Regions from separate parts of the Cellulomonas shaoxiangyii genome, predicted to be linked through region 1. Evidence: riboswitches for the same ligand, from Rfam matches in the RefSeq annotation. Region 1 holds a riboswitch; each other region holds the start of a gene.

Evidence for each region. Region 1 has a riboswitch for S-adenosylmethionine ahead of E5225_RS01170 (peptide ABC transporter substrate-binding protein). Riboswitches for the same ligand answer to the same signal wherever they lie in the genome.
Region 2: another riboswitch for S-adenosylmethionine. It lies ahead of E5225_RS00470 (methylenetetrahydrofolate reductase); the one in region 1 lies ahead of E5225_RS01170 (peptide ABC transporter substrate-binding protein).
Region 3: another riboswitch for S-adenosylmethionine. It lies ahead of E5225_RS02755 (aminotransferase class V-fold PLP-dependent enzyme); the one in region 1 lies ahead of E5225_RS01170 (peptide ABC transporter substrate-binding protein).

What each region holds. Positions count from the first base shown of each region.
Region 1 is NZ_CP039291.1:243,718-254,032, forward strand. It holds gene E5225_RS01150 (ABC transporter permease) at 1-468, shown strand, start outside; gene E5225_RS01155 (helix-turn-helix transcriptional regulator) at 471-728, shown strand; gene E5225_RS01160 (M20/M25/M40 family metallo-hydrolase) at 885-2,417, opposite strand; gene E5225_RS01165 (cobalamin-independent methionine synthase II family protein) at 2,625-3,821, shown strand; gene E5225_RS18100 (hypothetical protein) at 3,908-4,042, shown strand; SAM riboswitch class IV at 4,170-4,278, shown strand; gene E5225_RS01170 (peptide ABC transporter substrate-binding protein) at 4,461-6,119, shown strand; gene E5225_RS01175 (hypothetical protein) at 6,121-6,360, opposite strand; gene E5225_RS01180 (ABC transporter permease) at 6,391-7,329, shown strand; gene E5225_RS01185 (ABC transporter permease) at 7,326-8,357, shown strand; gene E5225_RS01190 (ABC transporter ATP-binding protein) at 8,354-9,442, shown strand; gene E5225_RS01195 (ATP-binding cassette domain-containing protein) at 9,439-10,315, shown strand, end outside.
Region 2 is NZ_CP039291.1:93,402-103,716, reverse strand. It holds gene E5225_RS00490 (ATP-binding cassette domain-containing protein) at 1-343, opposite strand, end outside; gene E5225_RS00485 (TetR/AcrR family transcriptional regulator) at 414-1,271, shown strand; gene E5225_RS00480 (DNA-3-methyladenine glycosylase I) at 1,381-2,061, shown strand; gene E5225_RS00475 (hypothetical protein) at 2,115-2,333, shown strand; SAM riboswitch class I at 2,470-2,577, shown strand; gene E5225_RS00470 (methylenetetrahydrofolate reductase) at 2,672-3,781, shown strand; gene metE (5-methyltetrahydropteroyltriglutamate--homocysteine S-methyltransferase) at 3,778-6,126, shown strand; gene E5225_RS00460 (dihydrofolate reductase family protein) at 6,261-6,902, opposite strand; gene E5225_RS00455 (MalY/PatB family protein) at 7,012-8,139, shown strand; gene E5225_RS00450 (Hsp20/alpha crystallin family protein) at 8,209-8,655, opposite strand; gene E5225_RS00445 ((deoxy)nucleoside triphosphate pyrophosphohydrolase) at 8,816-9,286, opposite strand; gene E5225_RS00440 (helix-turn-helix domain-containing protein) at 9,436-9,672, opposite strand; gene gcvH (glycine cleavage system protein GcvH) at 10,012-10,315, opposite strand, start outside.
Region 3 is NZ_CP039291.1:608,391-618,705, forward strand. It holds gene E5225_RS02745 (hypothetical protein) at 452-1,423, opposite strand; partial or broken gene E5225_RS02750 (recombinase family protein) at 1,995-2,144, shown strand; SAM riboswitch class IV at 2,191-2,304, shown strand; gene E5225_RS02755 (aminotransferase class V-fold PLP-dependent enzyme) at 2,339-3,793, shown strand; gene E5225_RS02760 (DUF2867 domain-containing protein) at 3,858-4,304, opposite strand; gene E5225_RS18190 (GNAT family N-acetyltransferase) at 4,396-5,487, shown strand; gene E5225_RS02770 (pentapeptide repeat-containing protein) at 5,561-6,163, opposite strand; gene E5225_RS02775 (four-helix bundle copper-binding protein) at 6,229-6,615, opposite strand; gene E5225_RS02780 (MaoC/PaaZ C-terminal domain-containing protein) at 6,976-7,893, opposite strand; gene E5225_RS02785 (3-oxoacyl-ACP reductase) at 7,890-9,287, opposite strand; gene E5225_RS02790 (acetyl-CoA C-acetyltransferase) at 9,395-10,315, opposite strand, start outside.

The DNA of each region.
Region 1 (10,315 bases):
TTCCTGCTCGGCGACCCGATGCACCAGGGGCCGGGCGGCTGGGTCGCGCTGGTCGGCTGGCTCCTGCTCGGCACGCTCGCGATGCTGCCGGTCGGCGTCGTGGTGGGTGCGCTGTGCGGACGGCCCGCGCGCGTCCTGCCGTTCGGCGTGGCGCCGGTGGTGATCCTCGCGTTCGTGTCCGGAGTGTTCGGCCCGCCGACCGGCCTGCCCGGGTGGGCGCAGGGCACCGTGCAGGCGTTCCCGCTGTACTGGCTCGCGCACGGGATGCGGTCCACGACCCTTCCGGAGGCGGCCGAGGCGCTCGAGATCGGCGGTGCGTGGCACCCCGGGATCGCGGCGGCCGTGCTGGCCGCGTGGGCCGTCGCCGGGGTCGTCGTGGCGCCGCTCGTGCTGCGCCGGGTGACGTCGCGCCAGACCGCGGGGGCGATGGCCGCGCGCCTGCAGGCCCACCTGCAGCGGACGGCCTGAGCGTGGCGGAGCAGGGCGGGGAGTCCGTCCACAACCGCATCGCCGTGCTGCGCGCCGAGCGGGGCGTCAGCCGGCGCGAGCTCGCCGACGCCCTCGGCGTGCACTACCAGACCGTCGGGTACCTCGAGCGCGGCGAGTACGCCCCGTCGCTGCACCTCGCGCTGCGGATCGCGACCTTCTTCGACGTGCCGGTCGAGGTCGTGTTCTCGCTGACGCCGTTCCCGCGGATCGGGACGCCGGCGGCCACCTCGGGGGGGTGACCGCCGGGACGCCACGACCCGGCCCGGGCCGCCGCGACGGCGGACCCGGGCCGGGCCGGGGGGCGGGCCGTGGCGGCGGCCCCCGCGGTGAGCGCGTGCGCCGTCCGGTGCGTCCGGCCGTCGGACGCACGCGCCCCCGCGAGCGTCAGGACGGCGTCACGCGGCGTCGTCCAGCGGGCGGACGTCGTGGTCGTGCCGGCCCTTGCCGGGCCACCACGGCTTCCACGGCTTGCCCTGGTCCCCGGGGCCGGAGACGCCGTTGATCGCGGACGTGTCCTGTGCGAGCGAGAACGTCGCGAACGCCATGGCCTTCGTCATGATCCGCAGCGCCTCGTGGCTGACGTTCGTGATGTCGTCGGCGGGGGAGTGGTAGTTCGGGTCGTAGGGGATGCCGGCGGTGCCGCCGAACAGGGCGACCTCCGCCTCCGTCTTCGAGCCGTCCGCCCCGGTGAACAGGCCGGACGCCGGCACGCCGTTGACGATGAACGCCTGGTAGTCCGACCGGCCGGAGAACTCGGTGTCGACCCACGGCTGGCCGATCCCGTCGAAGTACCCGGTCAGCACGTCCTCGGTCTCGGCCGACCCCGCGGGCACGGCGACGGGTGCGGGGTACGTCGACTCGTCCGCGTCGTAGACGCCGATGATGTAGTTCGGCGATCCGACCATGTCGAAGTTCAGGTACGTCGCGAGGCGGTCGAGCTCCCCCTCCTGCGTCGCGAGCTCCTCGACGTAGGCGGTCGACCCGATCAGCCCCAGCTCCTCCGCGCCCCACCACGCGAACCGGACGGTGTTGTTGAGGCGCTTCTCGCGCGCCAGCTGCACGGCGACCTCGAGGATCGCGGCCGACCCGGTGCCGTTGTCGTTGATGCCGGCGCCCTCCTCGACGCCGTCGAGGTGCGCGCCCAGCATGACGACGTTGTCGTCGCGGCCCGCGCGCGTCTCGGCGAGGACGTTGAAGCTCTCGACCTCCTCGCCGTGCAGGCGGGCGTCGAGCGTGACCTCCACCGGCCCGGCCTGCGCCGCCGCGACGATCGCCTGCCCGTCCGCGAGCGACAGCCCGACCACCGGCACCGCGACGACGCCCTCGGCGCCCAGCGTGCCGGCGAACAGCCCCTCGACGTTGTTGTGCACCACGACGCCCACCGCGCCGAGGCTCTCCGCCGCGAGCGCCTTCGCGGAGAACGGGCAGTCGCCGCGGCTGACGACCGCGATCGCGCCCGCCGGGTCGGCGTCGCCCCACGCCTCGGCGGTGCAGCCGAACGGGTCGTCCGGGATCGCGGCGGGGGCCGTCAGCCCGCCCTCGGGCGTGTTGACCGAGAACGCCATCTGGTCCACCTCGTACGCCGCGCCGCCGGTCACGGTGAGCGTCGCGGCGTCGACAACCTCGCGGTCGAACGTGAACGGGTCGCGCCACGTGCGGTAGCCGGCGCGGCGCAGCGTCCGCTCGACGTACTGCGCGCTCGCCTCGTAGCCGGGGGTGAGCGCGGCGCGGTTGCCGTCGTTGCGGTCCGCGATGCGCTGGAACGCGTCGAGGTGGCGCAGGACCGCGCGCGAGCTGACCTTCTGCGCGAAGCGCTCGGCGCTGCCGCCCTTGCCGTGGGCCGCCGCGGGTGGTGCCAGGAGTGCCGTCACCCCGAGCGTCAGCGCGACCGCGCCGGCGAGGGTGGTGGTGGGACGTCGAGCGGACACGAGGTGCCCCCTTCTCCACGGTGAGGGGCGCCGGCCGGTCGGCCGGGCCGCGATGGTCACGTCGCCCGCCCAACGTAGGCGCCGGAGGCCTGCGACGTCACCACCCTGGATGACTTCCGCGTTACGACTCTGTGACGCGGGCCGCTGCGGGCGCGTGCCGTGGACCGTCGGCGGGGCCGCGGCACCGCCGACGTAGCATCCCGAGCCGTGACCACCCCCATCGCCACGACCCACGCCGGCTCGCTGCCGCGCACCCCCGAGCTCATCGCCGCCAACGCCGCCCGCGCCGCCGGCGAGCAGCGCCCCGACTGGGACGAGTTCCTGCGCGACCAGGTCGTCGCGCTCGTGCAGCGCCAGGTCGACCTCGGCATCACCGTCCCCGGCGACGGCGAGTACGGCAAGGCCATGAGCAGCGCCCTCGACTTCGGTGCATGGTGGTCGTACTCGTTCCAGCGGACCGGCGGGCTCGAGCTCGACACGTCCATGGCGTGGGCGACCGAGCAGCACCTCTCGTCCCCCGGCGACCTGCGCACGACCGGCTTCCTGCACCGCCGCGACCAGCAGCGCTTCACCGAGGCCTACCGCGACCCGGCGTCCGGCGTCATGTCGGGCGAGGCGCCGACCGGCTTCCCCAAGGCCACCGGCCCGCTGACGTACACGGGCCAGGCGGCCATCGCCGCCGACGTCGCGAACCTGCGCACGGCCCTCGACGCCGCCGGGGTCTCCACCGGCTTCCTCACCTCCATCGCGCCCGGGTCGGCCGCGCGCCTCGCGAACGAGCACTACGCGACCGACCGCGAGTACCTGTTCGCGTGGGCCGACGTGCTGCGCGAGGAGTACGTCGCGATCCTCGACGCCGGCCTCGTGCTGCAGCTCGACGACCCGTCGATCGCCGAGAACTGGGACCAGATCGAGCCCGAGCCGTCCGTCGACGACTACCTCGCGTTCACCGCGCTGCGCGTCGAGGCGCTGAACCACGCGCTGCGCGACCTGCCCAAGGACCGCATCCGGTTCCACCTGTGCTGGGGCTCCTGGCACGGCCCGCACACCACCGACCTGCCCATGAGGGACATCGTCGGCACCATGCTCCAGGTGCACGCCGGCGCGTTCTCGTTCGAGGCCGCCAACGTGCGGCACGAGCACGAGTACCGCGTGTGGGACGACGTGACGCTGCCCGCGGGCGCCGTGATCCTGCCCGGCGTGGTGTCGCACGCGACGAACGTCGTCGAGCACCCCGAGCTCGTCGCCGAGCGGATCGAGCGGTTCGCGGCGCGCGTCGGGCCGGAGAACGTCGTCGCGTCGACCGACTGCGGGCTCGGCGGGCGCGTCCACCCGCAGATCGCGTGGGCGAAGCTCGAGGCGCTCACCGAGGGCGCCCGCATCGCCGGCGCCCGTCTCGGCTGACGCCACCGACCACCGCCCGCCCGGCGCCCGCGTGCGGCGCGGCGTCGGTGCGCGCAGGGTGGGGGCATGACGGCGGGGGCGACGGCATGAGCGGCGACGGGCACCACGAGCCCTGGGGCGACGAGCGGCGGACGCGGCAGCTCGCACGGGTGCTGGTCTGGCTCGGCGTCGTGGTCGTGCTCGGGGCCGTGTTCGGCATCGTGTTCGTGCTCGCGAGCTGACCCACGGGGGATGCCCCGGGGGACGGGCGTCGGCCCTGACCTGCGCACCGCGTGACGCACGCCGCGCACCCGTCACGTGCTGGGCGCCCGTCCAGCATGTGGCGGGTGCGTGCTTATACTCCGGACAGGTCCTGAGTTCCGGCGACAAGCTCTGGCTGGCCGGGCAGCAACCCTCCGACCGCGACGGGGTGCTCCAGATGACGACCGGGCCCTCCCCCGGAGGGCAAGTGCGGCCCCGGACCGGGGCGCTGGTGAGCGACTCGAGGAGCGTGCGCGATGTCCTGTTGTACCGGCTGGTGAGCGGCCTCCTCCGCTGAGCCACGGCGCCCCCGCGCCGTCGTCCCCACGGCCCCCCTGCGGCCGGTGCTCCGCCGTCCGCGGCGCGGGCGAGCCGCCGCGCGTCCTCCCCGAGGTCCCCATGAACGTCCGTCGTCCCCTCGTCCGCGGGCTCGTCGCCCTCACCGCCGCGACCCTCCTGCTGAGCGCCTGCACCACCACCGGCGACCCCGAGCCCGGTGGGACCGCCGCCGCCGGCGGCACGGTCCAGGAGGCGACCGTCGTCGTCGCCCAGGAGCTCAACACGATCGACCCGCCGCTCGCGATCGACTCCAACTCCGCGATCGTCGTCAACAACGTCTACGAGGGCCTGTACCGCCTCGACGAGGCCAACCAGCCCGTGCCCGCCGGCGCAGCCGACCTCCCGGAGGTCAGCGCGGACGGCCTGACGTACACCATCCCGCTCAACCCCGACGCGACGTGGTCCGACGGGACCCCCGTCACCGCGCACGACTACGTGTTCGCGTGGCAGCGGGCGGTCGGCCTCGACAACGCAGGCGAGAACCAGAAGTACTACGGGACGATCCTGAACGCCGACGCGATCATCGCCGGCGAGCAGGAGCCCGACCAGCTCGGCGTCGAGGCGACCGACGACCACACGCTCGTCGTGACGCTCGCGGCGCCCGTCGCGTACTTCCCCTCGATGCTGGCCGTCGTGCCGTTCTTCCCGGTCAGCGAGGCGTACGTGACCGAGCAGGGCGACGCGTTCGCGTCCGACTCCGAGCACGCGGTCTACAACGGCCCGTTCGTGCTCGCCGACTTCGCCGGCCCCGGCATCGGGACCGACTGGACGTACGAGCGCAACGACGAGTACTGGGACGCCGGGTCCGTGCGGCTCGACTCGATCGCGGTGCGGGTCGTCAAGGAGACGACCACCGCGGTCAACCTCTACAAGAGCGGCGAGGTCCACCAGGTCGCGATCGCGGGCGCCCAGGTCCAGGCCGAGCAGGCCGACCCCGGCTTCGTCGCCGACACGACCGCGACGTCGGCGTTCCTCGGCTACAACCACGCCGACCCGGTGCTCGCGGACCCGCGCGTGCGCGAGGCGATCTCGCTCGTCATCGACCGCGAGGCGCTGACGGCGAGCGTGCTGGCCGACGGCTCGACCCCCGCGACCGGCCTGGTCCCGCCGGGCCTGGCCACGAGCCCCGACGGCGAGGACTTCGCCGACGCCGCCGGTGACCTGCTCACGACCGACGTCGCCCGCGCGCAGGACCTGTGGGCCCAGGCGCGCGCCGACCTCGGCGTGAGCTCGCTCGCGATCGACCTGCAGACGTTCGAGTCCGACCGCACGCGCGCCGTCGCGGAGTACCTGCAGGGCGCGGTGCAGGAGAACCTGGAGGGCGTCACGCTGGCGGTCACCACCAACCCGGTGGCGAACTTCCTCGAGAAGACGGGCTCGGGCGCCTTCGGCGCGTACCTCGTCACGTGGGGCGCGGACTACGCCGACCCGTCCAGCCAGCTCGGCCTGGTCCGGTCGGACGCCGGCACCAACTGGGGCGGGTACGCCAACCCCGAGTTCGACGCCGCCCTCGAGGCCGCGCAGGTCACGCACGCGACCGACGCCGCCGCACGCTTCGACGACCTGCTGCACGCGCAGGAGGTCCTCGTCGCCGACCAGGGCGTCACGCCGATCTACTTCCAGAGCTCGACGCTGCTGCGCTCGCCGGACCTCAAGGGCGTGGTGTTCCACACCGCCGGGCCGGCGTTCGAGTACAAGTCGGCGTACCTGGAGGACTGAGTCACGACGGGCTCAGCGCCGCGGCCAGCGCCGCGACCGCGACGAGCCCGGCCCCGGCGAGCACCCAGGGGGACCACCCCCGCGGCTGCCGCACCCGGCGCACCTGCCCGGGTGCGGCGGCCGGACCGGGCCGGCGTCCGCGCAGGACGCCGAGCTGGCCGGACGCCCCGATGGTCCGCACGGCGCCGACGAGCAGGAGCAGCAGACCCACGATGAACGCGACGTCCGACACGGCCCTCACGCGGCACCGCCGCGCGCCCGGGAGGTCGTCGTGAACCTGGCGAGGTACGTGGGCGGGCGCCTGGTGTACATGGCGCTCACGCTGTGGGTCGTCGTCACCGTGACGTTCTTCCTCATGCACCTGCTGCCCGGGTCGCCCTACGTCGACCTGCACAAGCTCACGCCCGAGCAGATCGCCATCCTCGACGCGCGGGCGGGTCTGGACCGACCGCTCCTGGAACAGTACGTGCTCTACGTGCGCAACCTCCTGACCGGTGACCTGGGCGTCTCCTTCCAGTTCAAGAACCAGCCGGTCACCGCGCTGCTCGCGGGGCGGATCGGCCCGTCCGTCCAGCTCGGGCTGCAGGCGCTCGTGGTCGGGACCGTCCTCGGCGTCGTCCTCGGCGTGGTCGCGGCCGTGCGGCGCGGGACGTGGCTCGACGGCGGGTCGACCGTGCTCGCCGTGATCGGCCGCTCGGTGCCCAGCTTCGTGCTGGCCGCGGTGCTGCAGTACGTGCTCGCGCTGCGGCTCGGGCTGTTCCCGATCGCCGGCTGGCGCGACCTGTCCTCGACCGTGCTGCCGACGCTCGCGCTCGCGATGGCGCCGCTCGCGGACTCCGCCCGGTTCGTGCGCACCGAGATGGTGGAGGTGCTCGCGTCCGACCAGGCCGAGCTGGCGCGCGCGAAGGGCCTCGGGCCGTGGCAGGTCGCGTGGCGGCACGGCGTGCGCAACAGCGTCGTCCCGCTCATCACGCTGCTCGGGCCGATGTCCGTCGCGCTGCTCACCGGCTCGCTCGTGGTGGAGAACATCTTCGCGGTCCCCGGCATCGGCGAGCAGTTCGTCAAGTCGGTGCTGGCGAACGACTACCCGACGATCATGGCGGTGACCATCCTGTACTCGGCCCTCCTGCTCGTGGTCGTGCTCGTCGTCGACGTGCTCTACAGCCTCGTCGACCCGCGCATCCGGCTCGGCGGGGAGGTGCGGCGATGACCGCGCCCGCGCTGCCGCCGGAGGCGTTCGCGCCGGTCCCGCGCCCCGACGGCGAGGCCGGTGCGCCGCGCCCCGACGCGCCGCACGCCCCCGCGCGCTCGCACGACGCCTGGCACCGGCTGCGGCGTCGGCCCGCCGCGCTCGTCTCGCTCGCGCTGCTCGTCGTGGTCGCCGCGGTCGCGGTGCTCGCGATCTGGTTCACGCCGCACGACCCGACGCTGCAGGACGTCACGCGCGTCAACCTGCCGCCGCGCCTGCCGGGCGTCGACGTGGCCGGGCTCGACGGCACCGCGGTCGTCGGTGGCGAGCGCGTCGACCGGTACGCGCAGGCCGGGGTCCCCGCCGACGTGCACCACCTGCTGGGCACCGACGGCTTCGGCCGGGACCTGCTGTCGCGGCTGCTCGTCGGCGTGCGCGTCTCCCTGACGATCGCGCTCGTCGCCGGTCTGCTGGACCTGACGATCGGCGTCGCGTGGGGTCTGGTGTCCGGGCTCGGGGGACGGGCCGTCGACGGCGTGCTGCAGCGCGTGCTCGAGGTGCTGTCCGGCATCCCGACGCTCGTCGTGCTCGTCCTCATGCTCACCGTGCTGGAGCCCGGCCTGGTGACCATCGTGCTGGCCATGGCCGTCACGGGTTGGATCCCGATGGCGCGCCTCGTGCGCGCGCAGGCGCTGCGGCTGCGCGAGCAGGAGTTCGTGCTGGCCGCGCGCGTGCTCGGCGCCGGCCGCGTGCGGCTCGCCCTGCGCCACGTGCTGCCCGGGTCGGTCGGCCTGATCGTCGTGCAGACGATGTTCACGATCCCGACCGCGATCTTCTTCGAGGCGTTCCTCAGCTTCATCGGCCTGGGCCTGCGCCCGCCGACCGCGTCGCTCGGCACGCTGCTCGACACCGGCTTCGAGACGTTCACGTTCCTGCCACACCAGATGCTCGCCCCCGCCGTGACCCTCTCGGTCCTCATGATCGCGTTCAACCTGCTGGCCGACGGCCTGCGAGACGCGTTCGACCCGCGGGGGGTGACCCTCCGGTGAGCGCCGCACCGGTCCTCGAGGTCGACGACCTGCACGTCTCGTTCGCGACCCGCGCGGGGCGCGTGCAGGCGGTCCGCGGGGTGTCGCTCACGCTGCACGCGGGCGAGGTGCTCGCGGTGGTGGGCGAGTCCGGCTCCGGCAAGTCCGTCACGGCGCGCGCCGTGACGGGGCTGCTGCCCGCCAACGGGCGCGTCGACGCGGGCTCCGTGCGGTACCGCGGGCAGGACCTCGTGCGCGCCGACGAGCGGGCGCTGCGGCGCGTGCGCGGCAACGGCATCGCGATGGTCTTCCAGGACCCGATGACGTGCCTAGACCCGACGATGACGATCGGCGCGCAGGTCGCCGAGCCGCTGCGCGTGCACACGTCGCTCTCGCGGCGCGCGGCCCGGGACGCCGCGGTGCGCCTGCTCGAGCGCGTCGGCATCCCCGAGCCCGCCGTGCGCGCCCGCCAGTACCCGCACCAGTTCTCCGGCGGGCAGCGGCAGCGCATCGCCATCGCGATCGCGCTCGTGTGCGGGCCGGACGTGGTGCTCGCGGACGAGCCGACGACCGCGCTCGACGTGCGCGTCCAGGCGCAGGTCCTCGACCTGCTCGGTGAGCTGCGCCGGGACACCGGCACGGCGGTGGTCCTCGTCACGCACGACCTCGGCGTCGTCGCGAGCGTCGCCGACCGCGTCGCCGTCATGTACGCCGGTCGCATCGTCGAGATCGGCACCGCCCGGGAGGTGTTCGGCCACCCGCAGCACCCGTACACGTGGGGCCTGCTCGGGTCCCTGCCCACCGCCGACCAGCCCGACGGGCGGCTGCTCGCGATCCCCGGGTCGCCGCCCGACATGATCGACCCGCCGACCGGCGACGCGTTCTGGCCGCGCAACCCCTACGCCGTGCGCATCGACACCGAGCAGGCGCCGCCGTTCTTCGACGTCTCCCCGACGCACCGCGCCGCGACGTGGCTGCTCGCACCGGGGGCACCCGCGGTGGAGCCGCCCCCGGCGGTCGCGCAGCGGTGGGCGCGCCACGCCGCGTCGGCGGACCTGCCCGCGGGCCGGCCGACCGAGCCCGTCGAGCCGGGCGGTGGCCGGTGAGCGGCGAGCACCTGCTCGAGGTGTCCCGCCTCGTGCACACGTTCGGCGGCCGGCGCGGGCCGCGCGTGCACGCGGTCGACGACGTGAGCCTGTGGGTCGACGAGGGCGAGACGTTCGGCCTCGTCGGCGAGTCCGGCTCCGGCAAGTCGACGCTCGGGCGCTGCGTCGTCGGGCTGTACGCGCCGACGGGCGGGAGCGTGCGGTACCGCGACCGCGACGTCACCCGCTGGGCCCGCGCGCGCGACGCGTCGCAGCTGCGACGCGAGGTGCAGATGGTCTTCCAGGACCCGTACGCGTCGCTCGACCCGCGCATGCGGGTCCGTGACATCGTCGCCGAGGGCCTCGAGATCGGGCGCCTCGAGCCGGACGCGCGCCGGCGTGCGTCCCGCGTCGACGACGCCCTCGCCGCGGTCGGCCTCGACCCCGCGGTCGGCGGCCGGTACCCGCACGAGTTCTCCGGCGGTCAGCGCCAGCGCGTCGGCATCGCGCGGGCGCTCGTCCTCGAGCCGCGGCTCGTCGTGTGCGACGAGCCCATCTCGGCGCTCGACGTGTCCGTGCAGGCGCAGATCGTCAACCTGCTCACCGACCTCAAGCGCGACCGGGGGCTGACGTACCTGTTCGTCGCGCACGACCTGGCGATGGTGCGCCACGTCAGCGACCGCGTGGGCGTCATGCACGACGGGCGGCTCGTGGAGGTGGGCCCGGCGGACGACGTCTACCGCGACCCCCTGCACCCGTACACCCGCAGCCTCCTGGCGGCGGTCCCGGTGCCGGACCCCGACGCGCCGCCGCGGCCGCGGCTGCCGTACGACGCACCCGCGCGGCACGGCGAGCTCGTCGAGGTGCGTCCGGGCCGGTGGGTGCGCGAGGCGG
Region 2 (10,315 bases), 150 kb from region 1:
CGCGCACCTGACCGCGGGGGAGGTGCGCGAGCCGCGCGGCGAGGCGCAGGTTCTCCTCGCCGGTGAGCAGCTCGTCGACGGCCGCGTACTGACCGGTGAGCGAGATCGCGCCGCGGACACGGGCGGCCTGGCGCACCACGTCGAACCCGGCCACGCGGGCCGCGCCGCCGTCGGGTGCCACGAGCGTGGACAGGATCCGCACCACCGTCGTCTTGCCGGCGCCGTTGGGCCCGAGCAGGCCCACGACCTGCCCGCGGTGCGCGGTGAGGTCGACCCCGTCCAGGACGGCCCGCCCGCCGTACGCCTTGCGCAGCCCGCGCGCCGCGATCATCGCCTCGTCCATCGCCGCCTCGATTCTGTGTATGCCGCACACTCGTTGTGTATGTCATACACAGTCATAGGATCGGTCGTCAATGGACCAGCACACGGACGGCGCCGCGCGCCCCGAACCCGACCGGCGCGCCGAGGGCCCGGCGGGCGAGAGCCCCGTCGCGCCCGCACCGCCGGGCGAGCCCGCGGGCCTGCCTCCCGACGTCGCCGTCCTGTGGCGACGCCCCGCACCCGGGCGGCGCGGACCGCGGCCGAGCCTGTCGCTCGACGGGATCGCGGACGCCGGCGTCGCACTGGCGGACGCCGAGGGGCTCGAGGCCGTGTCGATGGCGCGGGTCGCGCAGTCGCTCGGCTTCACCACGATGTCGCTCTACCGGCACGTGCGCAGCAAGGACGAGCTGCTCATGCTCATGGTCGACCGGGCTGCCGGGCCGCCGACGCCCGTCGGGCCCGAGGCGGGCGACTGGCGGGCGCGCCTCGAGACCCTCCTCGAGGCTCAGCGACCCACCCTCGCCGCCCACCCGTGGTTCGCGGACCTGCCCGCCGTGCTGTTCGCGCTGGGCCCGAACCGGCTCGCGTGGATGGACGCGATGCTCGCGTGCCTGGAGGACACGCAGGTGCCCGAGGCCCACAAGGTCGAGGCGGTCGGCGTGCTCGCGAGCCACCAGCTGGACTGGGCGCGCCTCGAGAGCGCCTACACCGCACGGCAGCGACAGGTGGCCGCCGCCGGGGGTGGGCAGGGCGACCCCGACGCCCTGATCGCCCGGCTGGTGTCGCCCGACGAGCACCCGGCCCTCGCGCGGGCCGTGGCGGGCGGCGCGTTCGACCGGCCGGCCGGCGAGCCGACCGCCGAGCCGACCGACCGCGCTGGGCTCGACTTCGGCACCACGATGATCCTCGACGGGATCGCGGCGCTCGTCGCCCGGTCCGCACGGCCGTGACGCGCGGCGGCGGGCACCGAGCCGCCCTCAGCCCGCGGCGTCGCGCCGGCGCGCACCGGGCGCCAGGACGCGCGTCGACGACGTCACCGGCGCCAGGCAGGATCCCGGCATGACGCCACCGACGCCGGACGCCCCGACCGCCGCGCACGCCGACCGGCCCCTCGTCGCCGGCCGCTGCTTCGGCGACGGCGACCCCCTGTACGCCGCCTACCACGACGACGAGTGGGGCGTCCCGGTGCACGACGAGCACGCGCTGTACGAGCGCCTCGCCCTCGAGGCGTTCCAGTCCGGGCTGGCCTGGATCACGATCCTGCGCAAGCGGCCCGCCTTCCGCGCGGCCTTCGCCGGGTTCGACCCCGAGGTGGTCGCACGGTTCGACGAGTCCGACGTCGCGCGCCTGCTCGCCGACGCGGCGATCGTGCGGAACCGGGCCAAGATCGAGGCGACGGTCGCGAACGCGCGCGCGACGCTCGCGCTGCACGCGGCGGGCCGCACGCTGGACGAGGTGCTGTGGTCGCACGCGCCCACCGGCCCGCGCCCCCGCGCCACGACGTGGACGGACGTGCCGGGCCGGACCCCGGAGTCGGCCGCGCTCGCGCGTGAGCTGCGCGCGCTCGGCTTCCGGTTCGTCGGCCCGACCACCGCCTACGCCGCGATGCAGGCGTGCGGCGTCGTCGACGACCACCTCGCGACGTGCCCGGTGGTGGCCTCCCGGGCGCGGTCGGGCGGCGGGGACCGGACCGCGGCGGACGGGACGGCCCCGGGCCACGACGCTGCTCCGGCGGGGTGACACCGCGCCCGGACGGCTCACCCGGACGCGCGGCGCGCACTAGGGTGCCGGGCATGGCGGAGCAGCGGGACGGCCAGGGGCGGCACGACGCCGTGCGCGCCGCTCAGGACGCGTGGCAGTCGTGCGCGACGCCCGACCCGGGCGTCCTCGAGGCCGTGCAGGACGGCCTCCTGTCGGTGCCCGCCGGCTCGCCCACCGCCTGGTACGGCGTACCGCGGCCGCGCCATCCGCGCGACCAGCGGGCGCAGTCGCTGCACCGCCGCGAGCGCTGACACCACCCCCGACCCCGGACCCCGCTCCCCGGCGCACCCGCCCGTCGTCCCAGGCGCACGACCGCACCGCGGAACCGGTCGTCTCACCCAACGGTCACCTCTGTCCGCCATCCGGTCACGCTGGATACGCTCCCCTCGACCATCCAGAGCGGCCGAGAGACCTGGCTCAGCGACGCCGCAGCAACCCCCCTCCACGTTGAGGGTGTGGGTGCTTCCGCCAGGAACGATGGAGTGACGATGAGCGTGCCCACCCACGCCGCCGACCCCTCGGACGGCCCCGCGCCGGCCGGGGACGCCGGCGCAGCCCCTCCCGGCCGCACCTCGGCCGGGACCGCCCGATGACCGCCGTGACCGGGACCCGGCCACCCGCGGCGGCGGTCGAGGCCCCGCCGCGCACCGCCCGCCGGCGGAGCGAGCCGGCCGCCGCGCTGGACCGGCCGACGGTGTCCTTCGAGCTGTTCCCCCCGCGGGACCTCGACGCGGCGCCCCGCCTGTGGCGGACCGTGCGCGAGCTCGAGGCCGCCGAGCCGGACTTCGTGTCCGTCACCTACGGCGCCTCCGGCCGCACGCGGGAGACGACGCGCGCGCTCGTGACGCGCCTGCTGCGCGAGACGACGCTGAACCCGATCGCCCACCTGACCTGCGTGGGGACGTCGCGCGAGGAGGTCGCCACGATCGTCGAGGAGTTCCTCGACGAGGGCGTGCGCTCGTTCCTCGCGCTGCGCGGCGACCCGCCCGCGGGGCAGACGGACTGGCAGCCGCACCCGGACGGCGTCGACACGGCGGCCGGGCTCGTCGCGCTGCTGCGCGAGATCGAGCGGCGGCGCTGCGCGGGCAGCCCCGCACAGGCGGTCCGGGCGCGCGTGCGGCCGCTGTCGGTGGCCGTCGCCGCGTTCCCGCGTGGCAACCACGCCACCGGCGGCACGCGCGAGCAGGACGTGCAGGCGCTGCTCGCGAAGCAGGAGGCCGGTGCCGACTTCGCCATCACGCAGGTCTTCTTCGACGCGGAGGCGTACCTCGGCCTGGTCGCCGAGGCGCGGCGCGCGGGGGTCACCATCCCGATCGTGCCGGGCATCATCCCGACCACCGACCCGGCGCGTCTCGAGCGCGTGCAGGAGCTCACCGGGGTGCCCGTCCCGCGCACCCTCCTCGACCTGCTCGGCTCGGTCGACGACCCCGCCGAGCGCCACCGGCGCGGCATCCGCGCGAGCGTCGACCTGGTCAACGGCGTGCTCGACGGCGGTGCGCCGGGCGTGCACGTCTACACGTTCAACAGGCACGAGGCAGCCCTCGACCTGCTCGAGGGCGCCGACCTGCGCGGCGGCCCCCCGGCACCCGGCCGTGCCCCGGCGGACCGCGCCGCGCCCACCCGTCCTACGACGTCCCCCGAGCCCGCCGGCGACCCCGCCGCCGTGCCCACCACCACACCGCGAGGTATCCCGTCATGAGCACCACCGTCACCCCGACCGCCGCCCCGGCGTTCCCCGCCGGCTCCGTGCTGGGCTACCCGCGCATCGGGCCGCGCCGCGAGCTGAAGAAGGCGCTCGAGGCCTTCTGGGCCGGCCGCACCTCCGCGGACGAGGTCGAGGCCGTGGCCGCCGACCTGCGCCGGCGCACCCGCACGCGCCTCGCCGAGCTCGGCCTCGCGACGGACGCCCCGGCGATCCCGAGCGCGTTCTCGTTCTACGACCACGTGCTCGACGCCGCCGCGCTCGTCGGCGCGGTCCCCGCGCGCTTCGCGGACCTGCAGGACGCCGACGGCCGCCTCGACCTCGCCGGCTACTCGACCGTCGCCCGCGGCCGCGGCGACGACCTCCCGCTCGAGATGACGAAGTGGTTCGACACGAACTACCACTACCTCGTCCCCGAGATCGGCCCGGGCACGGCGTTCCGCTACGCCAGCGACCGGCCGGTGGCGGAGTTCGCCGAGGGCCTCGCGGACGGCGTGCTCACGCGTCCCGTCGTGGTCGGCCCGGTCACGTTCCTCGCGCTGTCCAAGCCGAGCGAGGACGCGCCCGCGGGCTTCCACCCGCTCGACCGCCTCGACGACCTGCTGCCCGTCTACGCACGCCTGCTCACCGAGCTGGCGGCGGCCGGTGCGACGTGGGTGCAGCTCGACGAGCCGGCGCTCGTGTCCGACTCCGTGGGCGTGCCCGCCGAGGCGCTCCACGAGGCGACGACCCGCGCCTACCGCGCGCTGGCCACCGAGCTCGCGCGTCCCGACCGCCCCGCGATCCTCGTCGCCGCGCCCTACGGCGACCTGGGCCCCGCGCTGCCGGTGCTCGCCGCGACGGACGTGGACGGCATCGCGATCGACCTGGTCCGGGGCGAGGCGCCGACCGTCGTCGTGGGCGGCCTGGCGGGCAAGACGGTCGTCGGGGGCGTCGTCGACGGCCACAACATCTGGCGCGCCGACCTCGACGCGAAGCTGGCCGTGCTCGAGCGGCTCGAGACCCTGGCGGCGCGCGCGGTCACGGTGGGCACGTCGACGTCGCTGTTCCACGTCCCGCACACCGTCGAGGACGAGCCGGCGCTCGACGCGACGCTCGCGTCCTGGCTCGCGTTCGCCGACGAGAAGGTCCGCGAGGTCGCCGTGCTCGCCGAGGGCCTCACCGAGGGGCGGGAGGCCGTGCACGAGCAGCTGCTCGCCGCGTCCGACGCCGTGCGCAGCCGCGCGAGCGCCCCGGGCGTCGTGCGGCCCGAGGTGCGTGAGCGCGCCGCCGGCCTCACGGACGAGCAGTTCCGCCGCGGCCCGTTCGCCGAGCGCAAGAGCGCCCAGGCCGCACGCCTCCGGCTGCCCGCGCTGCCGACCACGACGATCGGCTCGTTCCCGCAGACGCCGGACATCCGCAGGGCCCGCGCGGCGTTCGGCAAGGGCGAGCTCACGGCCGAGCAGTACGAGGACGAGATGAAGGCGGAGATCCGCCGCGTCGTCGAGCTGCAGGAGCGGATCGGGCTGGACGTGCTGGTGCACGGCGAGCCCGAGCGCAACGACATGGTGCAGTACTTCGCGGAGAACCTCGACGGGTTCGCCGTCACGCGCAACGGCTGGGTGCAGTCGTACGGCTCGCGCTGCACGCGCCCGTCGATCCTGTGGGGCGACGTCTCGCGGCCCGCGCCGATCACCGTGGCGTGGTCGACGTACACGCAGTCCCTGACGGAGAAGCCCGTCAAGGGCATGCTCACGGGCCCGGTGACGATCCTCGCCTGGTCGTTCGTCCGCGACGACCAGCCGCTCGGCGACACCGCGAACCAGGTGGCCCTCGCGCTGCGCGACGAGATCGCGGACCTCGAGGCCGCCGGCATCGGCATCGTCCAGGTGGACGAGCCGGCGCTGCGCGAGCTGCTGCCGCTGCGCGAGAAGGACCACGCGGCGTACCTCGACTGGTCGGTGCGCTCGTTCCGGCTCTCGACCGCCGGCGTGCGCCCCGAGACGCAGATCCACACGCACCTGTGCTACTCGGAGTTCGGGCAGATCATGGACGCGATCGACGGCCTGGACGCGGACGTGACGAGCATCGAGGCGGCGCGCTCGAAGATGGAGATCCTCGGGGACATCGCCGCGGCGGGCTACCCGCGCGCCGTCGGCCCGGGCGTCTACGACATCCACTCCCCGCGCGTGCCGGGCGAGGCGGAGGTCACCGAGCTGCTCAGCGAGGCCGTCCGCACCATCGACGTCGACCAGCTGTGGGTCAACCCGGACTGCGGCCTCAAGACCCGCCGCTACGAGGAGGTCACCCCCTCGCTCGAGCACCTGGTCGCGGCGACGCGCACGGTCCGCGCGACGCTCTGACGGCCCGGGCCGGCGTCCGCTCGCGCCGGCCCGGCGACGCGCGTCCGGGGTGCGCCCACCACCGCGGACGCACGACGACGGCGCCCGTCCCCGCACCGGGGGCGGGCGCCGTCGTCGGTGCGGGCCGGACGGCGTCAGACCGGCACGACGACGTCCCGGCCGTCGACGACCGCCGCGGCCGCGACCTCGTAGGGCCGCGGCGTGAGCGCCAGGTACGTCAGGCCGCGCGCGCTCGACCGGTGGTCGACGACGTCGTACCCGCGCGGCACGGCGTCCGTGCCGAAGAGGCGGCGTCCGTGCCCGACCGTCACGGGCGCGACGAGCAGCCGGTACTCGTCCACCAGCCCCGCCGCGTGCAGCGTCGCCGCGAGCCGCGCGCACCCGTGCACCTGCAGCTCGCCGCCGTCGCGCTCCTTCAGCGCCGTCACCGCCTCCAACACGTCGCCCTCGAGCCGCACCGACCCGGCCCAGTCCCCGCCCAGCGCGCTCGACGTGACCACGTGCTTGGGCCGCCCGTTGAGCTGCACCGCCGCCGGGTTGTCGTCGCCGGTCACCTGCGGCCAGTACGCGCGCATCAGCTCCCAGGTCGTGCGCCCGAACAGGAGCTCGTCGGTCCGGCCGAACCAGTCGCCGACGACCTCGCCGAACACCGGGTCGTCCGCGAACGGCACCACCCACCCGCCGGCGGTGAACCCGTCGCGCGGGTCCTCGTCGGGTGCTCCCGGGCCCTGCACCACGCCGTCGAGCGTCATGAACTCGTGCACCGTCAGTCGCATCGTGCGCCTCCTGCCGTCCTCGGTCGGTCGTGCCACTACCGACCGGCGCGGGCCGCCGAACTCGTCGGGACCGGCCCCGCGACCCGCCACGCGGGGCTAGCGTCGGCGCATGGGAACCCCCTTCGACGTCCCGCTCGAGGAGCTCCGCACGCGCGGGTCGGCCAAGTGGGCGACGTACCCGGCCGACGTGCTGCCGGCGTTCGTGGCCGAGATGGACGTGCGGCTGCCGGAGGCGGTCGTGCGCGCGGTCGCGGACGCGATGGCCGCCGGCGACACCGGCTACGAGGTGGGGAACGGCTACGCGGAGGCGTTCGCCGGCTTCGCGGCCGAGCGGTACGGCTGGGACGTCCCGGTCGCGGCGGCCCGGCAGGTGCCGGACGTGATGCAGGGGATCGTCGAGGTCGTGCGCGTGCTCACCGCGCAGGGCGACGGCGTCGTCATCAACCCGCCGGTCTACCCGCCGTTCCGGCCGTTCCTGCAGCACGCCGGTCGCCGCGTCGTCGACGCGCCGCTGGGCGCCGACGGGCGGCTCGACCTCGACGCCCTCGACCGCGCCTTCGCGGACGCCACCGTCTACCTGCTGTGCCACCCGCACAACCCGACGGGCACGCTGCACTCGCGCGCGGAGCTGGCCGCCGTCGGCGAGCTCGCGGCCCGGCACGGCGTGCGCGTCGTCGCGGACGAGATCCACGCGCCGCTCGTCGTCGGCGACGCGCCGTTCGTCCCGACGACGACCGTGATCCCCGACGCGGTGGCGCTGCACTCGGCGTCCAAGGGGTTCCACCTCGCGGGCCTCAAGGCCGCCGTCGCGGTGCCGGGGCCGGCGGCGGCCGACCTCGCGCGCATCCCGGAGATCGTGGGCCACGGCGTCAGCCACCTCGGCTCGGTCGCGCACCAGGCGGCGTTCCGCACGGGCGGGCCGTGGCTCGACGAGGTGCTCGCCGTGCTGCGCGGCAACGTGGCGACCGTCGCGACGACGCTCGCCGAGCGGCTGCCGTCGGCCCGGTGGCGCGCCCCGGAGGCCACCTACTTCGCGTGGCTGGACCTGCGCGACACCCCCGCGGTCCGCGCGAGCGGCGCCGACCCGTCGCGCCTGCTCCTCGACGAGGGCCGCCTGGCGGCGTTCCGCGGCACGGACTTCGGCACGGGCGGCGAGGGCCACGTGCGGCTCAACCTCGCCTGCTCCCCCGCGACCCTGGACCAGCTGCTCGGTCGCCTCGTCACGACGCTCGCCTGACCCCGGCGCACGCGACGGCGGCCCCGCTCTGCGGGAGAGCGGGGCCGCCGGGAGTGCGCGCGGACGACGTCAGACGGTCGCGTCCGCCGGGTGCCCCGCCTCGATGGACGTGGGCCGGGTCCCGTGCTGCACCTCGATGCGGCGCGGCTTGGCCTCCTCGGCGACGGGGATCGTCAGCGTGAGGACGCCGTCGGCGTAGGTGGCGCTGATGCGGTCGAGCGCGAGGCCACGGCCGACGGTCAGCTGCCGGGCGTACGTGCCGGACGGACGCTCCTTCGCGAGCCACTGCACGTCGTGCTCGGTGCGAGCCGAGCGCTGCGCGCGCACGGTCAGCGTGCGGTCCTCGACGTTGACGTCGATCGTGCCCGGGTCGGCGCCCGGCAGGTCGACGTGGAGCACGTAGTGGTCGCCGTCGCGGTACAGGTCCATCGGCATCGTCGCCGACGCGCGGTCGGCGGCGAACACCTGCGCCAGCACGCGGTCCATCTCCTGGAACGGGTCGAAACGAGTAGCCACGCCCCTCACCTCCTCGATGTGGGACCTCGGACCTCCCGGGCCCCCGTGCGTCCCGGTGCCCCCTCCGCACCGGTGGCTACATCGAAATACTTAGCACTCTCACGTGGAGAGTGCTAGCCCTGGGAGGCAGGTTTCGCGCACCGAGAACGGCGGCGGTCGGTCAGGCGCTGCGGCCGACCGAGCCCGGGCGACCGTCGGCCCGCGAGCGGGGGAACGTCGCGACGAACGCGCTCAGCGCCTCGACGATCCGGACGTCCGCATCCAGCCACGGGACGTCGAACCACTGGTTCTGCGGGAGCCAGCGCAGCTCGTCGTGCTCGACGATCGGCTCGGGCTCACCGACGAGCACCTCCGCGAACCACAGCCGCATGACGTACCGGTCGGACAGCCGCCAGGCACCGTCGTCGGGGCCGAGCAGCTCGACGCCGAGGCCGACGCGCACGCCCAGCTCCTCGCGGAGCTCGCGGTGCAGGGCCTCCTCGGGCGACTCACCGGGGTCGACCTTGCCCCCGGGGAACTCCCACCGCCCCGCGAGGCTGGCGGGTGTGGCGCGGCGCGCCGCGAGCAGCAGGCGCGGGTCGTCGAGGTCGTCGACGAGGGCGGCTGCCACGACGAGGACGGGTGGCGTCATACGGGCAGTGTGCCAGCCGGGGGTCACGGCACGGTCACGCACCCCCGGCCGCGCGCGGCGGTGCGCCGCCGGCACCGGCGCCCACCGACCTCCGCTCTCCCCCTGCGGACGTCGGGCGCGCCACCGGCCGCACCGTGCGGGCGGTGCGGTCAGCGGATGCCGTGCGCGACCGCCCAGGCGACGGCCTCGGCGCGCGTCGAGGCGCCGATCTTGCGGTAGACGCTGCGGACCTGCGACTTGACGGTGTTGCGGGTGACGAAGAGCCGCGTCGCGATCTCCTCGAGCGTCACGTCCTCCGCGAGCTCCGCGAGCACGACGCGTTCGCGTCGGGTGAGCGTGTGGCCGGTGAAGGTCGCCGCGTTGGCGCGGGTCTCCAGCATGCTCATGATGTCCTCCGGTGGGCGGCGGGGGCCGGACCGTCCGACCCCCGAGGGCTGCGTACCGGATGAGAGCGACGTGACACGTCCCTATGACGGGACTTCTGCCACCCTGTTCTCCCGACCACCGAAGGTCCCCCCCGCGGTGCCGATCGCTGCACCAACCAAGACGTCCCAGCGCACCGCGTGATACATGGCGTCATGGTCCGACGCGAGCACTGTGCGCCCGCTCACCCGTACGGGGCAAGCACCCGGAAGACGGAGGGGCTCACCCCGTCACCCGTCCGGCGCAACGGTGCCCGTTTCGCCTGGGGGCTCGCACCCACGCGGGCCGCGACGGGGCCGCCGTCAGGGGTTGAGCGCGCCGTACTCCGCCGCGGACAGGAGGGGGCCCGTCTCCGTGACGTCCACGCGCAGCAGCCAGCCGGCGCCGTAGGGGTCGGCGTTCACCACGGCCGGGTCGTCCACGACGCCCTGGTTGACCTCGACGACCGTGCCCGTCACGGGCGAGTAGAGCTCGGAGACCGACTTGGTCGACTCGATCTCCCCGATGACCGCGCCGGCGGTCACGGCGTCGCCCACGGCCGGCAGCTCGACGAAGACGATGTCGCCGAGCGCGTCGGCGGCCACCGCGGTGATGCCCACGGTCGCG
Region 3 (10,315 bases), 360 kb from region 1:
GTGCCGATGAGGGCGCCTCAACGGCGGCAGATGCCTGCAGCCGGGAGCCAGACCGTCTTGGCCTGCCACCACGGCTAGAGAACTGCTACTGGTCCCGCACGTCCGGCGGCGGTGACATCATCGATGACAACGTTCGTCTCCTTCTCCCCTGGCAAGGTGAGCGTGAGCGTCCGCGATGGCGAGGGCTTCGAGGTCAACGGGTGTGGCCTGTGGCTGGCGCCATCTCACGTGCGCTGACTGCCAGGCGGCGACGGTCGCGCGTGGACCAGGGGACTAGTTCGGCTACGACAACTGCCGAGCGGCGGCCGAAGAGATCGTCGCCGGCCACCCCGCCCCGGCACGTCAGACCCCAGGGCGCAAGGGGCCGAAACCACAGGCCGAATCCGGCGCGGTGGCCGGTCACGCACGACCCGATTTCGTTCGGTGCCCGACGAGCTGCCTTGACGGGGGATCACCTCTTCTCGGTGCGCCCGAGCTCGTAGTACCGCAGACCGCTCATCTTTGTCCCAAATGCTGACTCTTCGATGGACCGATCGATAGTTCGAACCGACGAGCCGCGCTCGACCATCGCCACCAGACGAGTACGTCGGGCCCGGACGTACGGCTCAGCGTCCAGGTCGAAGTACCCGCACAGGGCCCGGCTATACGCATCACTGATCGGCAGCAGCGGCAGCACGAGGGAACGTATCGCTTCGTCGACGTCGTCGCTGAGCCCCATGAGCAGCCAAGGCTTGGCGTGGGCAGCCCCGGAGAATAGTCCATAGAGCCACGGGTCATCCGGCACGTACTTCGCCGCTAGCTGGGTGATGTTGTTCCGTGTCGAGGCTGACTGGCCCGCGAACCAAACCCGACCGATGGCGTCCGTGACTTGCCCATGCTTGTCCGTCGCGCGCTCAACCCGGAACCCGTCTTGGGTCAAGACGCACTCGAGGTCTGCGCGCGCCTGCCGCTTCTCTTCAAGTTCGTCCACCACGCTGCTGCCAAACCGCTCGAGTAAGACAATCGATTCGTTGAGCACCGCCGGTAGAATGCTTGCAGCCCGGGCAATCCGAGTCTCGGACGACGCCTCGGCGTCGAGCAACCAGCAGGTCTGAAGCACCGCTTCCATGATGGCGCGGCTCACCGTCCATGCCGGCACCGGCAGCAGCTTCTGATGACGCAGCAGGAGTAAGAGCGTGTCCGCGTGGTCACGCACAGAGAAGCTCCAACGCTGTACGTGATCGCTCGCCCAAGATAACGCTGCCACCGCACCATCAATGCCCGCGGCACGCTGTTGGTCGACGGCCCACAGCCCGGACCCTGCGCCCTCCGCTGCCGCCGAAGCAGCGGCGAACAACTTCCCGTAGGCGTCGCGTTCTTGCAGGACCACCCTCTCGGCCAGCCGTGCCAACGGGGGACGCACGTCCTCAGCGATACCACCCATGCCGTGAGTATCGGGGAGTCGACGCCAACATCGGGCTGGTACGGCCCTAGCGCGCCGCCAGCCGTGAGTTGGCGCGCGCGTCCATCAGCGCCGCCGGCGGATGGCTCCGAAGGTCCGGTTGCAGGACGGACAACGCCAGCAGTCGCCGTCATCGACGATCGGGCCTGGTCGGGGCGGGTCTTCGGGGTCATGAGCGTTCCTCTCATCGTCGGTCTCGGCGCATGTGACCCATGTGTGGCAGCCGCGGGTGCTGCAGATATGAGCCATCGACCGGACGGCGCAAGAACGCGCGCGCCTCGTAACGGCCCCAGGAGGTCCGTCGCGGGGGAGTGATGTTGGGTGGCGCGTACCGCGTCGCAGACTCGACGCCCCTGGGCGGAGCGAGCTGGGTCACTCGTGTGCTCATGCGAGACGAGGGGTATTGGCGCCCCGTTTGGGGATTGCTCAACGGGACAGTCGCGATGGGCCGCTCGTGGACCACAGCGCCGCGCAGGACACTGTCCCCGAAAGACCCGCCCCCGAAAAGGCCCGGTCAGGGGGAGCTGTACCGGACAGCGAGGGCACGAGCGGACTGCTGATCGGCTATGCCCGGGTCTCGACGAGATCGCAGGATGCGACCGCCCAGCGGGACGCGCTTCGGAGCCTCGGCGTCGATGCCGACCGGATCTACGTCGACCACGGACTGACGGGCAGCAACGTCTCAAAACGAGAGACGATCCGTGCCCCCACGTTGACACCCGCCGGAGGGCGCGCGGATCCTCGTGCCAGGTCATGAGCGCCAGCGCGAAGCCCCGGCTCGCTGGCCGGCAACCCTCCTCCGCGGTGGGGTGCCCCGGGTGACGACCTGGCCGCGCGCCGTCCGGTGCCGGCAAGCGCGGGACCTCCCTTCCGGGTCCCCGGGTCCAGGAGGCTGCCATGACGACCGTCACCGAGCTCTTCGCGTGTGCCGACGAGGCGTCGGGCACCGCGTCCCCGTCCGCCGCGGCGGCGCCCCGCCCCGCCGTCGGCCGCGGTCCCCTGCTCCCCGTGGTGGGCGCGTCCACCACGGTCCCGCTGGTCGGCGGCACGAGCCGCACCTACGCCAACCTCGACTGCGCCGCGAGCGCGCCCGCGCTCGAGTCGGTCGCCGCGCGCGTCGCCGAGGTGCTGCCGCTGTACGCGTCGGTGCACCGCGGTGCGGGCTACCTCTCGCAGGTCTCCACCGCCCTGTTCGAGGCGTCGCGCCAGGCGGTCGCGCGGTTCGTCGGGGCGCGCGAGGACGACGTCTGCGTCGTCACGCGCAACACGACCGACAGCCTGAACCTGCTCGCGGGCGTCGTGCCCGACGGCGGGCGGGTGCTCGTCCTCGACGTCGAGCACCACGCCAACCTGCTGCCGTGGGTCCAGCGGTGCACCGGGACGCACGCGGGGGAGACCCGCACGGCCACCGTCCTGACGCTGCGGCCGACGGTCGCCGCGACCCTCGCCGCGCTGCGCGACGAGCTCGCCCGGCGTCCGTACGCGCTGCTCACGATCACGGGCGCGTCCAACGTGACGGGTGAGGCCCTGCCGCTGGAGGAGGTCGTCACGCTGGCGCACGCCGCCGGCACGCGCGTCGCGGTCGACGGCGCACAGCTCGTCCCGCACCGCGGCTTCTCGCTCGCCGCCACCGGCGTCGACTACGTCGCGTTCTCCGGCCACAAGACGTACGCGCCGTACGGCGCCGGCGCGCTCGTCGGGCGGCGCGACTGGCTCGACACCGGCACTCCGTACCTCGCCGGCGGCGGCGCGGTGCGCGACGTGCGCCCCGACCGGACGCTGTGGCAGCCCGCGCCCGCACGCCACGAGGCGGGCTCGCCCAACGTCATCGGCGCGATCGCGCTGGCGCAGGCCTGCGAGACGCTCGCCGAGCTGCCCACGGGTGCGCTCGAGGCGCACGAGCAGGAGCTGCGCGCGCGGCTCGTCGACGGGCTCACGGGCATCGAGGGCGTGCGCGTCGCCCGCATCTGGCCCGACTCGCCGGACCCGGTCGGCGTGGTCACGTTCACGGTCGCCGACCTCAACCCCGGGCTGGTCGCGGCGTACCTGTCCGCCGAGCACGGCATCGGCGTGCGCGACGGCCGCTTCTGCGCCCACCCCCTGCTCGCGCACCTCGGCGCCTCGCAGGGTGCGATCCGCGCGTCGATCGGCGTCGGGACCACCGCCGAGCACGTCGACCGGCTCGTCGCGGCCGTCGCCGCCCTGGTCGCCCGTGGTGCGCAGGCGGCGTACGAGGTCGTCGACGGCTGCTGGTCGGTCGTCGACGACACGCGCCCGCTCGTCGAGGTGCGCGGGCTGGACCACCTCGCCGCGACGGCGGCCGCCGCGTGCGGGCCCGCCGTCGACGACTGAGCGGGCACCGACGTCGCTGCCACCCGGCTGGTCGTCAGCGTGAGGGCTGCCGCCGGGCCGGTCGTCAGCGCGAGAGCCGCCGCCGCGCCCGGCGCAGCATCGCGGTGACGACCACCGGGTGCAGCAGCCGGACGGGCGCGAAGTAGACCCGCCCGCGCCACCCGTGCAGGCGCACGGTCGTTGTCACCCGCACCAGGCGTGCGTCGGCGTCCACCGCGACCCCGCAACGGAAGTCGAGGTGGACGTCGTCGTGCGCGACGAGCGCCTCGCCGCCGACCACCTCGTCGACGGCGAACGCGGCGCGCGGTGCGGGCGGGATGCGCAGCACCGGCACGAGCGCCTGCCGCAGCGCGAGGGCCGCGAGCACCCAGCGCGGCATCGTCGCGAGCGAGAAGATCTCGCGCGCCCACACCGCCGGGTCTGTCGGCGCGCCGGGCGGCAGCGTGACGATCACCGCGTCGGCGTGGTCAGGAGCGGGCACGTCCCGCAGGGCGATCGACCAGTGCGTCATGCGTCCTCCGTCGTCGGTGGTGCCGCCACGCTAGGGCCTGCCGCCTGAGACGCCGCCGAGTGCGCGGCGGCGCCCGTGGCACGCTGCCGCCGTGGAGCACGACCTCGTCCTGACCGGCCACGGCGTCCGCCTCGTCCCGCTGCGTGCCGAGCACGCGGCCGACCTCCTCGCCTGCACCGACGACGCGGTGTGGCGCGGGATGAGCTCGCCGACACCGCGCACGGTCGCGGACATGGCCCGCGTCGTCGCGACGGCGCTCGCCGCACCGGGCCGGTACGCCTTCGCGGTGCTCGAGGACGCCACCGGCGGCGTCGTCGGGTCGACCTCGTTCTACGACGTCGACCTCACCGCGGGCCGGCTCGAGGTCGGCCACACCTGGTACGCCCCGGCCGTGTGGGGTACGCACGTGAACCCGGCCTGCAAGCTGCTGCTGATGGCGCACGCGTTCGAGGGGTGGGGCGTCGCGCGCGTCGCGTACCGCGTCGACGAGCGCAACCACCGCTCGGTCGCGGCCGTGACGAAGCTCGGGGCCGTGCCCGAGGGGCGGCTGCGGGACCACCGCCTGCGCCCCGACGGCACGCGCGGTGCGTCGCTGTACTTCTCCGTCCTGGCCGACGAGTGGCCGGCCGTGCGGGGGCGCCTGCTCGCCCGGCTCGCCGGGGCCCACGTGCCGGACGACCGCACGCACCTGCTGCTCGTCGGCGGCCGCGCGGGCGTCGGCAAGACGACGGTCGCGTCGGCGGTGCACGACCTGCTCACGGCGCGGGACGTGCCGCACGCGGTCGTCGAGGGCGACGCGCTCGACCTGGCGCACCCGGCGCCGTGGGAGCACGGCGTCGCCGCCGCGAACCTCGCCGACGTGTGGCGCCGCTACCGCGCGCTCGGGCACCGGCGGCTGGTCGTCACCAACACGGTCAGCGTCCTCGAGGCCGACGTGCTCGCCGCGGCCGTCGGTGACCGGCCGCACGTGACGTCGGTGCTGCTCACGGCGGACGACGCGACCGCGCACGAGCGGCTCGGCCGCCGCGAGCACGGGGCGTCGCTGACCGCCCACGCGCAGCGGTCGGACGCCGCCGCGAGGCGGCTGGAGGCGCAGGCGGGCGCCGACGTGCACCGCGTGGCGACCGACGGCCGCACCCCGCAGGACGTCGCCGCGGAGGTGCTGCGCCTCGCGGGGTGGTGAGCGGGCCGGGCCGACGGTCCCCGGCGCCTGACGGCCGCCGACGCCGGCGATCCGGGAGCCGCGTGCGGCGACGTCAGCCGATGCGGATCCCGAGGTGCGCCGCGAGCAGCGGCGCGAGGTCGAGCAGCTGGTCCGACGTGACGGTCGCGCCCGCGAGGCCGCCGACGCCGTCGACCGCCTCCCGCAGCCGCGCGCCGCGCAGGTCGACGTCCGTGAGGCGGGCGTTGCCGACGTCGAGCCGTCGCACGTCGCAGTCGACGACCGTGAGCCGCTTGACGCGCGCGCCCGCCAGGTCGAGGTCCCCGACGGTGACGCGCTCCAGCCGCACCTCCTCGACCGTCGCGCCGCGCAGGTCGAGGTAGTCGATCTTCCCGCCCACGACGCGCACGCGGAGCCACTCGCCGCCGGACGCCGCGAGCGCGCCGAGCCGCACGTCGGTGAGCGTCGTGTCCCGCCACGACGAGGACCGGGCGCGGAGCTCGCCCGCCTGCACCGCCGTCCACGCGGTGTCGAGCAGACGCGCGCCGTCGAGGCGCAGGCCGTCCGCGCGGCAGTCGGTCAGGACGCACTCGAGGAAGCGGGCGCCCGACGCGTCGCGGCCGGACAGGTCGAGCCCGGCGAAGGTCAGGTCGTCGAGGTCGGCGTCGAGCAGCAGGTCGTCGGCGGTCGCGTCCACGGGTCGAGCGTGCCACGCGGCGCCGACAGCGGACGGTCCCGCGACCGGCGATCAGGCCATGGAGGTCAGGCCATGGACGCGAGCAGCGCGCGGCACGCCGCCTCGCACCGCCGGCACGCCTCCGCGCACACGCGGCAGTGCTCGTGCATGCCGACGTGCTGCTCGCACTCGGCGGCGCACTGCCCGCACGCGACGGCGCACGCCTCGAGCAGCGCGGCGACGACGCGCAGGTCGGGCTCGGTCTGCCGGCTGAGCACCGCCGCGGTGGCGGTGCAGACGTCGGCGCAGTCCGCGTCCGACCGGATGCACGCACGCAGGTCCGCGACGTGCTCCTCGCCCAGGCAGGCGTCGGCGCACGCGGTGCACGCCTGGGCGCACGCGAGGCACGCCTCGATGCACGCGACGAGCTCGTCGACGGGGGCGAACGGGTCGCCGGGGTAGGCCTCGACCATCTGCCGGGTGCTGCTCACGGTGCCTCCTCGCGGCCCGCCGTGGCCGGGTGCGGCGTCGGACGACGGGCGTCCCCGCCACCGTAGGGCGGTGCGCGGGCCGGGGCACAGGGTGAGCCCGCCCTGCCCGAGAACGGCCCGATTCGTCGGCGGCACCCCCGGGCGCCCCGCACGCGACCGCTCACACCGTCACGTCACCCCGGTCGCGCCGCCGAAACCGGAGTTCCTGACCACGTCGGGGCCGAGGATCTCCGGTTTCGTGACCTCACCCCCGGTCGCGTCGGCGAACCCGGAGTTGCTGATCACGGCGGGGCCGAGGTGGTCAGGAACTCCGGGTTCGAGCGGGGGATGGGGGAGGGAGGGTCAGGGGAGGGGGTGGATCGAGCCGAGGACGTGGGGCTTGCCCGTGCGGGCGTGCCATGCGGCGAGGTCGTAGCCGCCGCCGTCGGCGGGGCGCGTGCTGACCGCCACGGTTCCGGGCAGCAGGACCGGCTTCACGAACTCGACCGACCACACGAACGCGTCGCCGCGTGCCGCTCCCACGTCCGCGAGCAGCCGCGACGCCGTGTACATGCCGTGCGCGATCGCCCGCGGGAACCCGAACGGCCGGGCGGTGAGCGCGGACAGGTGGATCGGGTTGCGGTCGCCCGACACCGCGCCGTACCGGCGGCCCGTGTCCCCGTCGAGCCGCCACGTGCCCGTGGGGGCCGGCGGCGCGAACGCCGTCCGCTCGGCGGCGGGCTCGTCGACGGCGTCCGCGAGACGCAGCCCGGGTGCGAGGTACGTCGAGACGCCACGCCACGCGACGCCGTCCGCACGATCCGACGCCGCATCCGTCGCGACCTCCACGACGAGGTCCACCTGCGTCCCGCGCGGGTGCGGTCGCATCGCCTCGGCGTGGGCCCGGACGCGCAGCACGTCCCCGAGCACCAGCGGCCGCCGCTGCTCGACCCGGTTGGCCAGGTGCACCATCCCGAGCAGCGGGAGCGGGAAGTCGTCGCGGACCATGAGCGCCGTCGCGACCGGGAAGGCCAGCACGTGCACGTACCCGGCGGGCAGCGCGTCCGTGCCGGGCTCGCCGAGCAGCCGCTGGTAGGCCGTCAGGTGCGCCGCGTCGACGCGCACGCCGTCGACGGCGTCGACGACGTCCGGCAGGGGCCGCTGCACCCGCCGCGAGCCACCACCGCGCAGCGCCAGCCGTGCCGCCCCGGCCGCCCCGCGGCCGTACAGCCCGCCGAGCCCGGGGACGGCGGGCAGCACGACCTCGCGCGCGTCGCTCACCGGCCGACCATGTTCTGCCCGCACACGCGCAGCGTGCGGCCGACGATCCCGCCGGCGGCGGGCGACGCGAGGAACGCGATGGCCTCCGCGACGTCGACGGGCAGCCCGCCCTGCTGCAGCGAGTTGAGGCGGCGCGCGACCTGGCGCGTGACCGCCGGGATGCGCGCGGTCATCTCGGTCTCGATGAACCCGGGCGCCACCGCGTTGGCCGTGCCGCCGAACGCCGCCAGCAGGGGCGCGGTCGCGCGGACCATGCCGATGACGCCGCCCTTGCTCGCCGCGTAGTTCGTCTGCCCGCGGTTGCCCGCGATGCCCGACGTGGACGCGAGCGCGACGATCCGCGGCGCGTCCACGAAGTCGCCGGACGTCAGCAGCGCCTCGTTGATGCGCAGCTGCGCGGCGATGTTCACGGCCAGCACCGACGACCACTTGTCGTCGGACATGTTGGCCAGCAGCTTGTCGCGCGTGATGCCGGCGTTGTGCACGACGACGTCCAGCCGGCCGTGCCGGGCACGCGCGTGCTCGAGGATCCGCTCGCCGGCGTCGGCCGCGGTGACGTCGAGCTGCAGCGCGGTGCCCCGGACCCGGTTCGCCACCTGCGCGAGCTGCTCGCCGGCCGCGGGCACGTCGACCGCGACGACGGTGGCACCGTCCCGGGCCAGCACGTCGGCGATCGCCGCGCCGATGCCGCGTGCCGCGCCCGTGACGACCGCGACCTTGCCCGCCAGCGGCTGCTCCCAGTCGGCGGGCAGCTCGCCCGCGTCGGAGTCCACCTCGAGCAGCTGCCCGTCCACGAAGGCCGACCGGGCGGACAGGAAGAACCGCAGCCCCGCCACGACGCTCGCCGCCGTGACCGGTACGTCGGCCGCGACGACCAGCCCGTTGCCGGTCCCGCCCGCGCGCAGCTCCTTGGCGAGCGAGCGGAGGAACCCGTCGACGCCCTGCCGCGCGGCGGCGACCGCCGGCGCGTCCGTGTCGAGCGCGGGACGCGAGATCGTCACGACGCGTGCCCCGGGACGCAGGGTCTTGAGCGTCGACGCGGCGGCGAGGACCGGTGCCGTGAGGTCGTCGGGGTGCGCGACGTCGGTGAGCACGAGCACCACGGCGGCGTACCGCACGTCGGGCGTCGCGTGGCGGTGCACCTCGAGGTCCCAGCCGTCGAGCACGGAGGGCGTGTCGGCAGCGAGGGGCGCGGTGGGTCCGCCGGCCGGCGAGGAGAGGAGGGTCGCCACCGCGTCGGCGTCCGGGCCGGTGCCCAGCACGAGCACCGGTCCGTCCAGCAGCGGCTGCCCCGGCCGGTGCCGGCGCAGGCGTGCCGGGCGCGGCAGGCCGAGCTGCTGCGCGAGCTTCTTGGTGAGGCCGCTGTTGACGAGCTCGAGGTACGTGTCGGTCATCGCTGCTCCTGCGTGGGTCCGGCCGGGCGGACGAGCGCCACGGGCGTCGGGAGAAAGGGTGCCGGGCCGCACGCCCCGCGGGGGGGTGGGGGCGTACGACCCGGCGGTCAGGGGGCCTCGAGGATCGCGGTGAGGCCGAGCCCGCCCGCGGCGCACACGGACACGAGGGCGCGCACGGGGGAGTCGTCCCCGGCGGCGACCTGCGCGGCGCGCCGGCGGTGCAGCTCCTTGGCGATGGTGGCGACGATGCGTCCGCCCGTGGCGGCGAACGGGTGGCCCGCGGCGAGCGACGAGCCGTGCACGTTGAGCCGGTCGGTCTTCACCGTGCCGAACGCGCCGTCGAGCCCGAGGCGCTCGCGGCCGAACTCGTCGGACTCCCACGCGGCGAGGGTCGTGAGCACGGTCGACGCGAACGCCTCGTGGATCTCGACGTACTGGAAGTCGTCGAGCGTGAGCCCGTGCCGGGCGAGCAGGCGCGGCACGGCGAACACCGGCGCCATGAGCAGTCCGTCGACGCCGTGCACGAAGTCGACGGCGCCGGCCTCGGCGTCGACGACCGCGGCGAGCGGGGTGAGGTCGTGCTCGGCCGCCCACTGCGCGGAGCCGAGCAGCACCGTGGACGCGCCGTCGGTGAGCGGCGTGGAGTTGCCGGCCGTCATCGTCGCGGGCGTGTCGAGCCCGAGCCCGAACGTCGGTCGGAGCTTGGCGAGCTTCTCCATGGAGGTGTCCGCGCGCAGGTTGCCGTCGCGCGCGAGGCCGCGGTACGGCGTCACGAGGTCGTCGAAGAACCCGGCGTCCCACGCGGCGGCGAGGCGCTGGTGGCTGCGCAGCGCGACCTCGTCCTGCGCCTCGCGGGTGATGCCCCACTGCGCCGTCGTGAGGGCCTGGTGCTCGCCCATGGACAGGTGCGTGCGGGGCTCGGACGTCCGCGGCGTCGCGGGCGCGAGGTCCTTGGGGCGCAGGCGGGCGATGGCCGTCAGGCGCTGCTGCGGGGTCTTGGCGTGCGAGAGGTCGAGCAGGACGCGGCG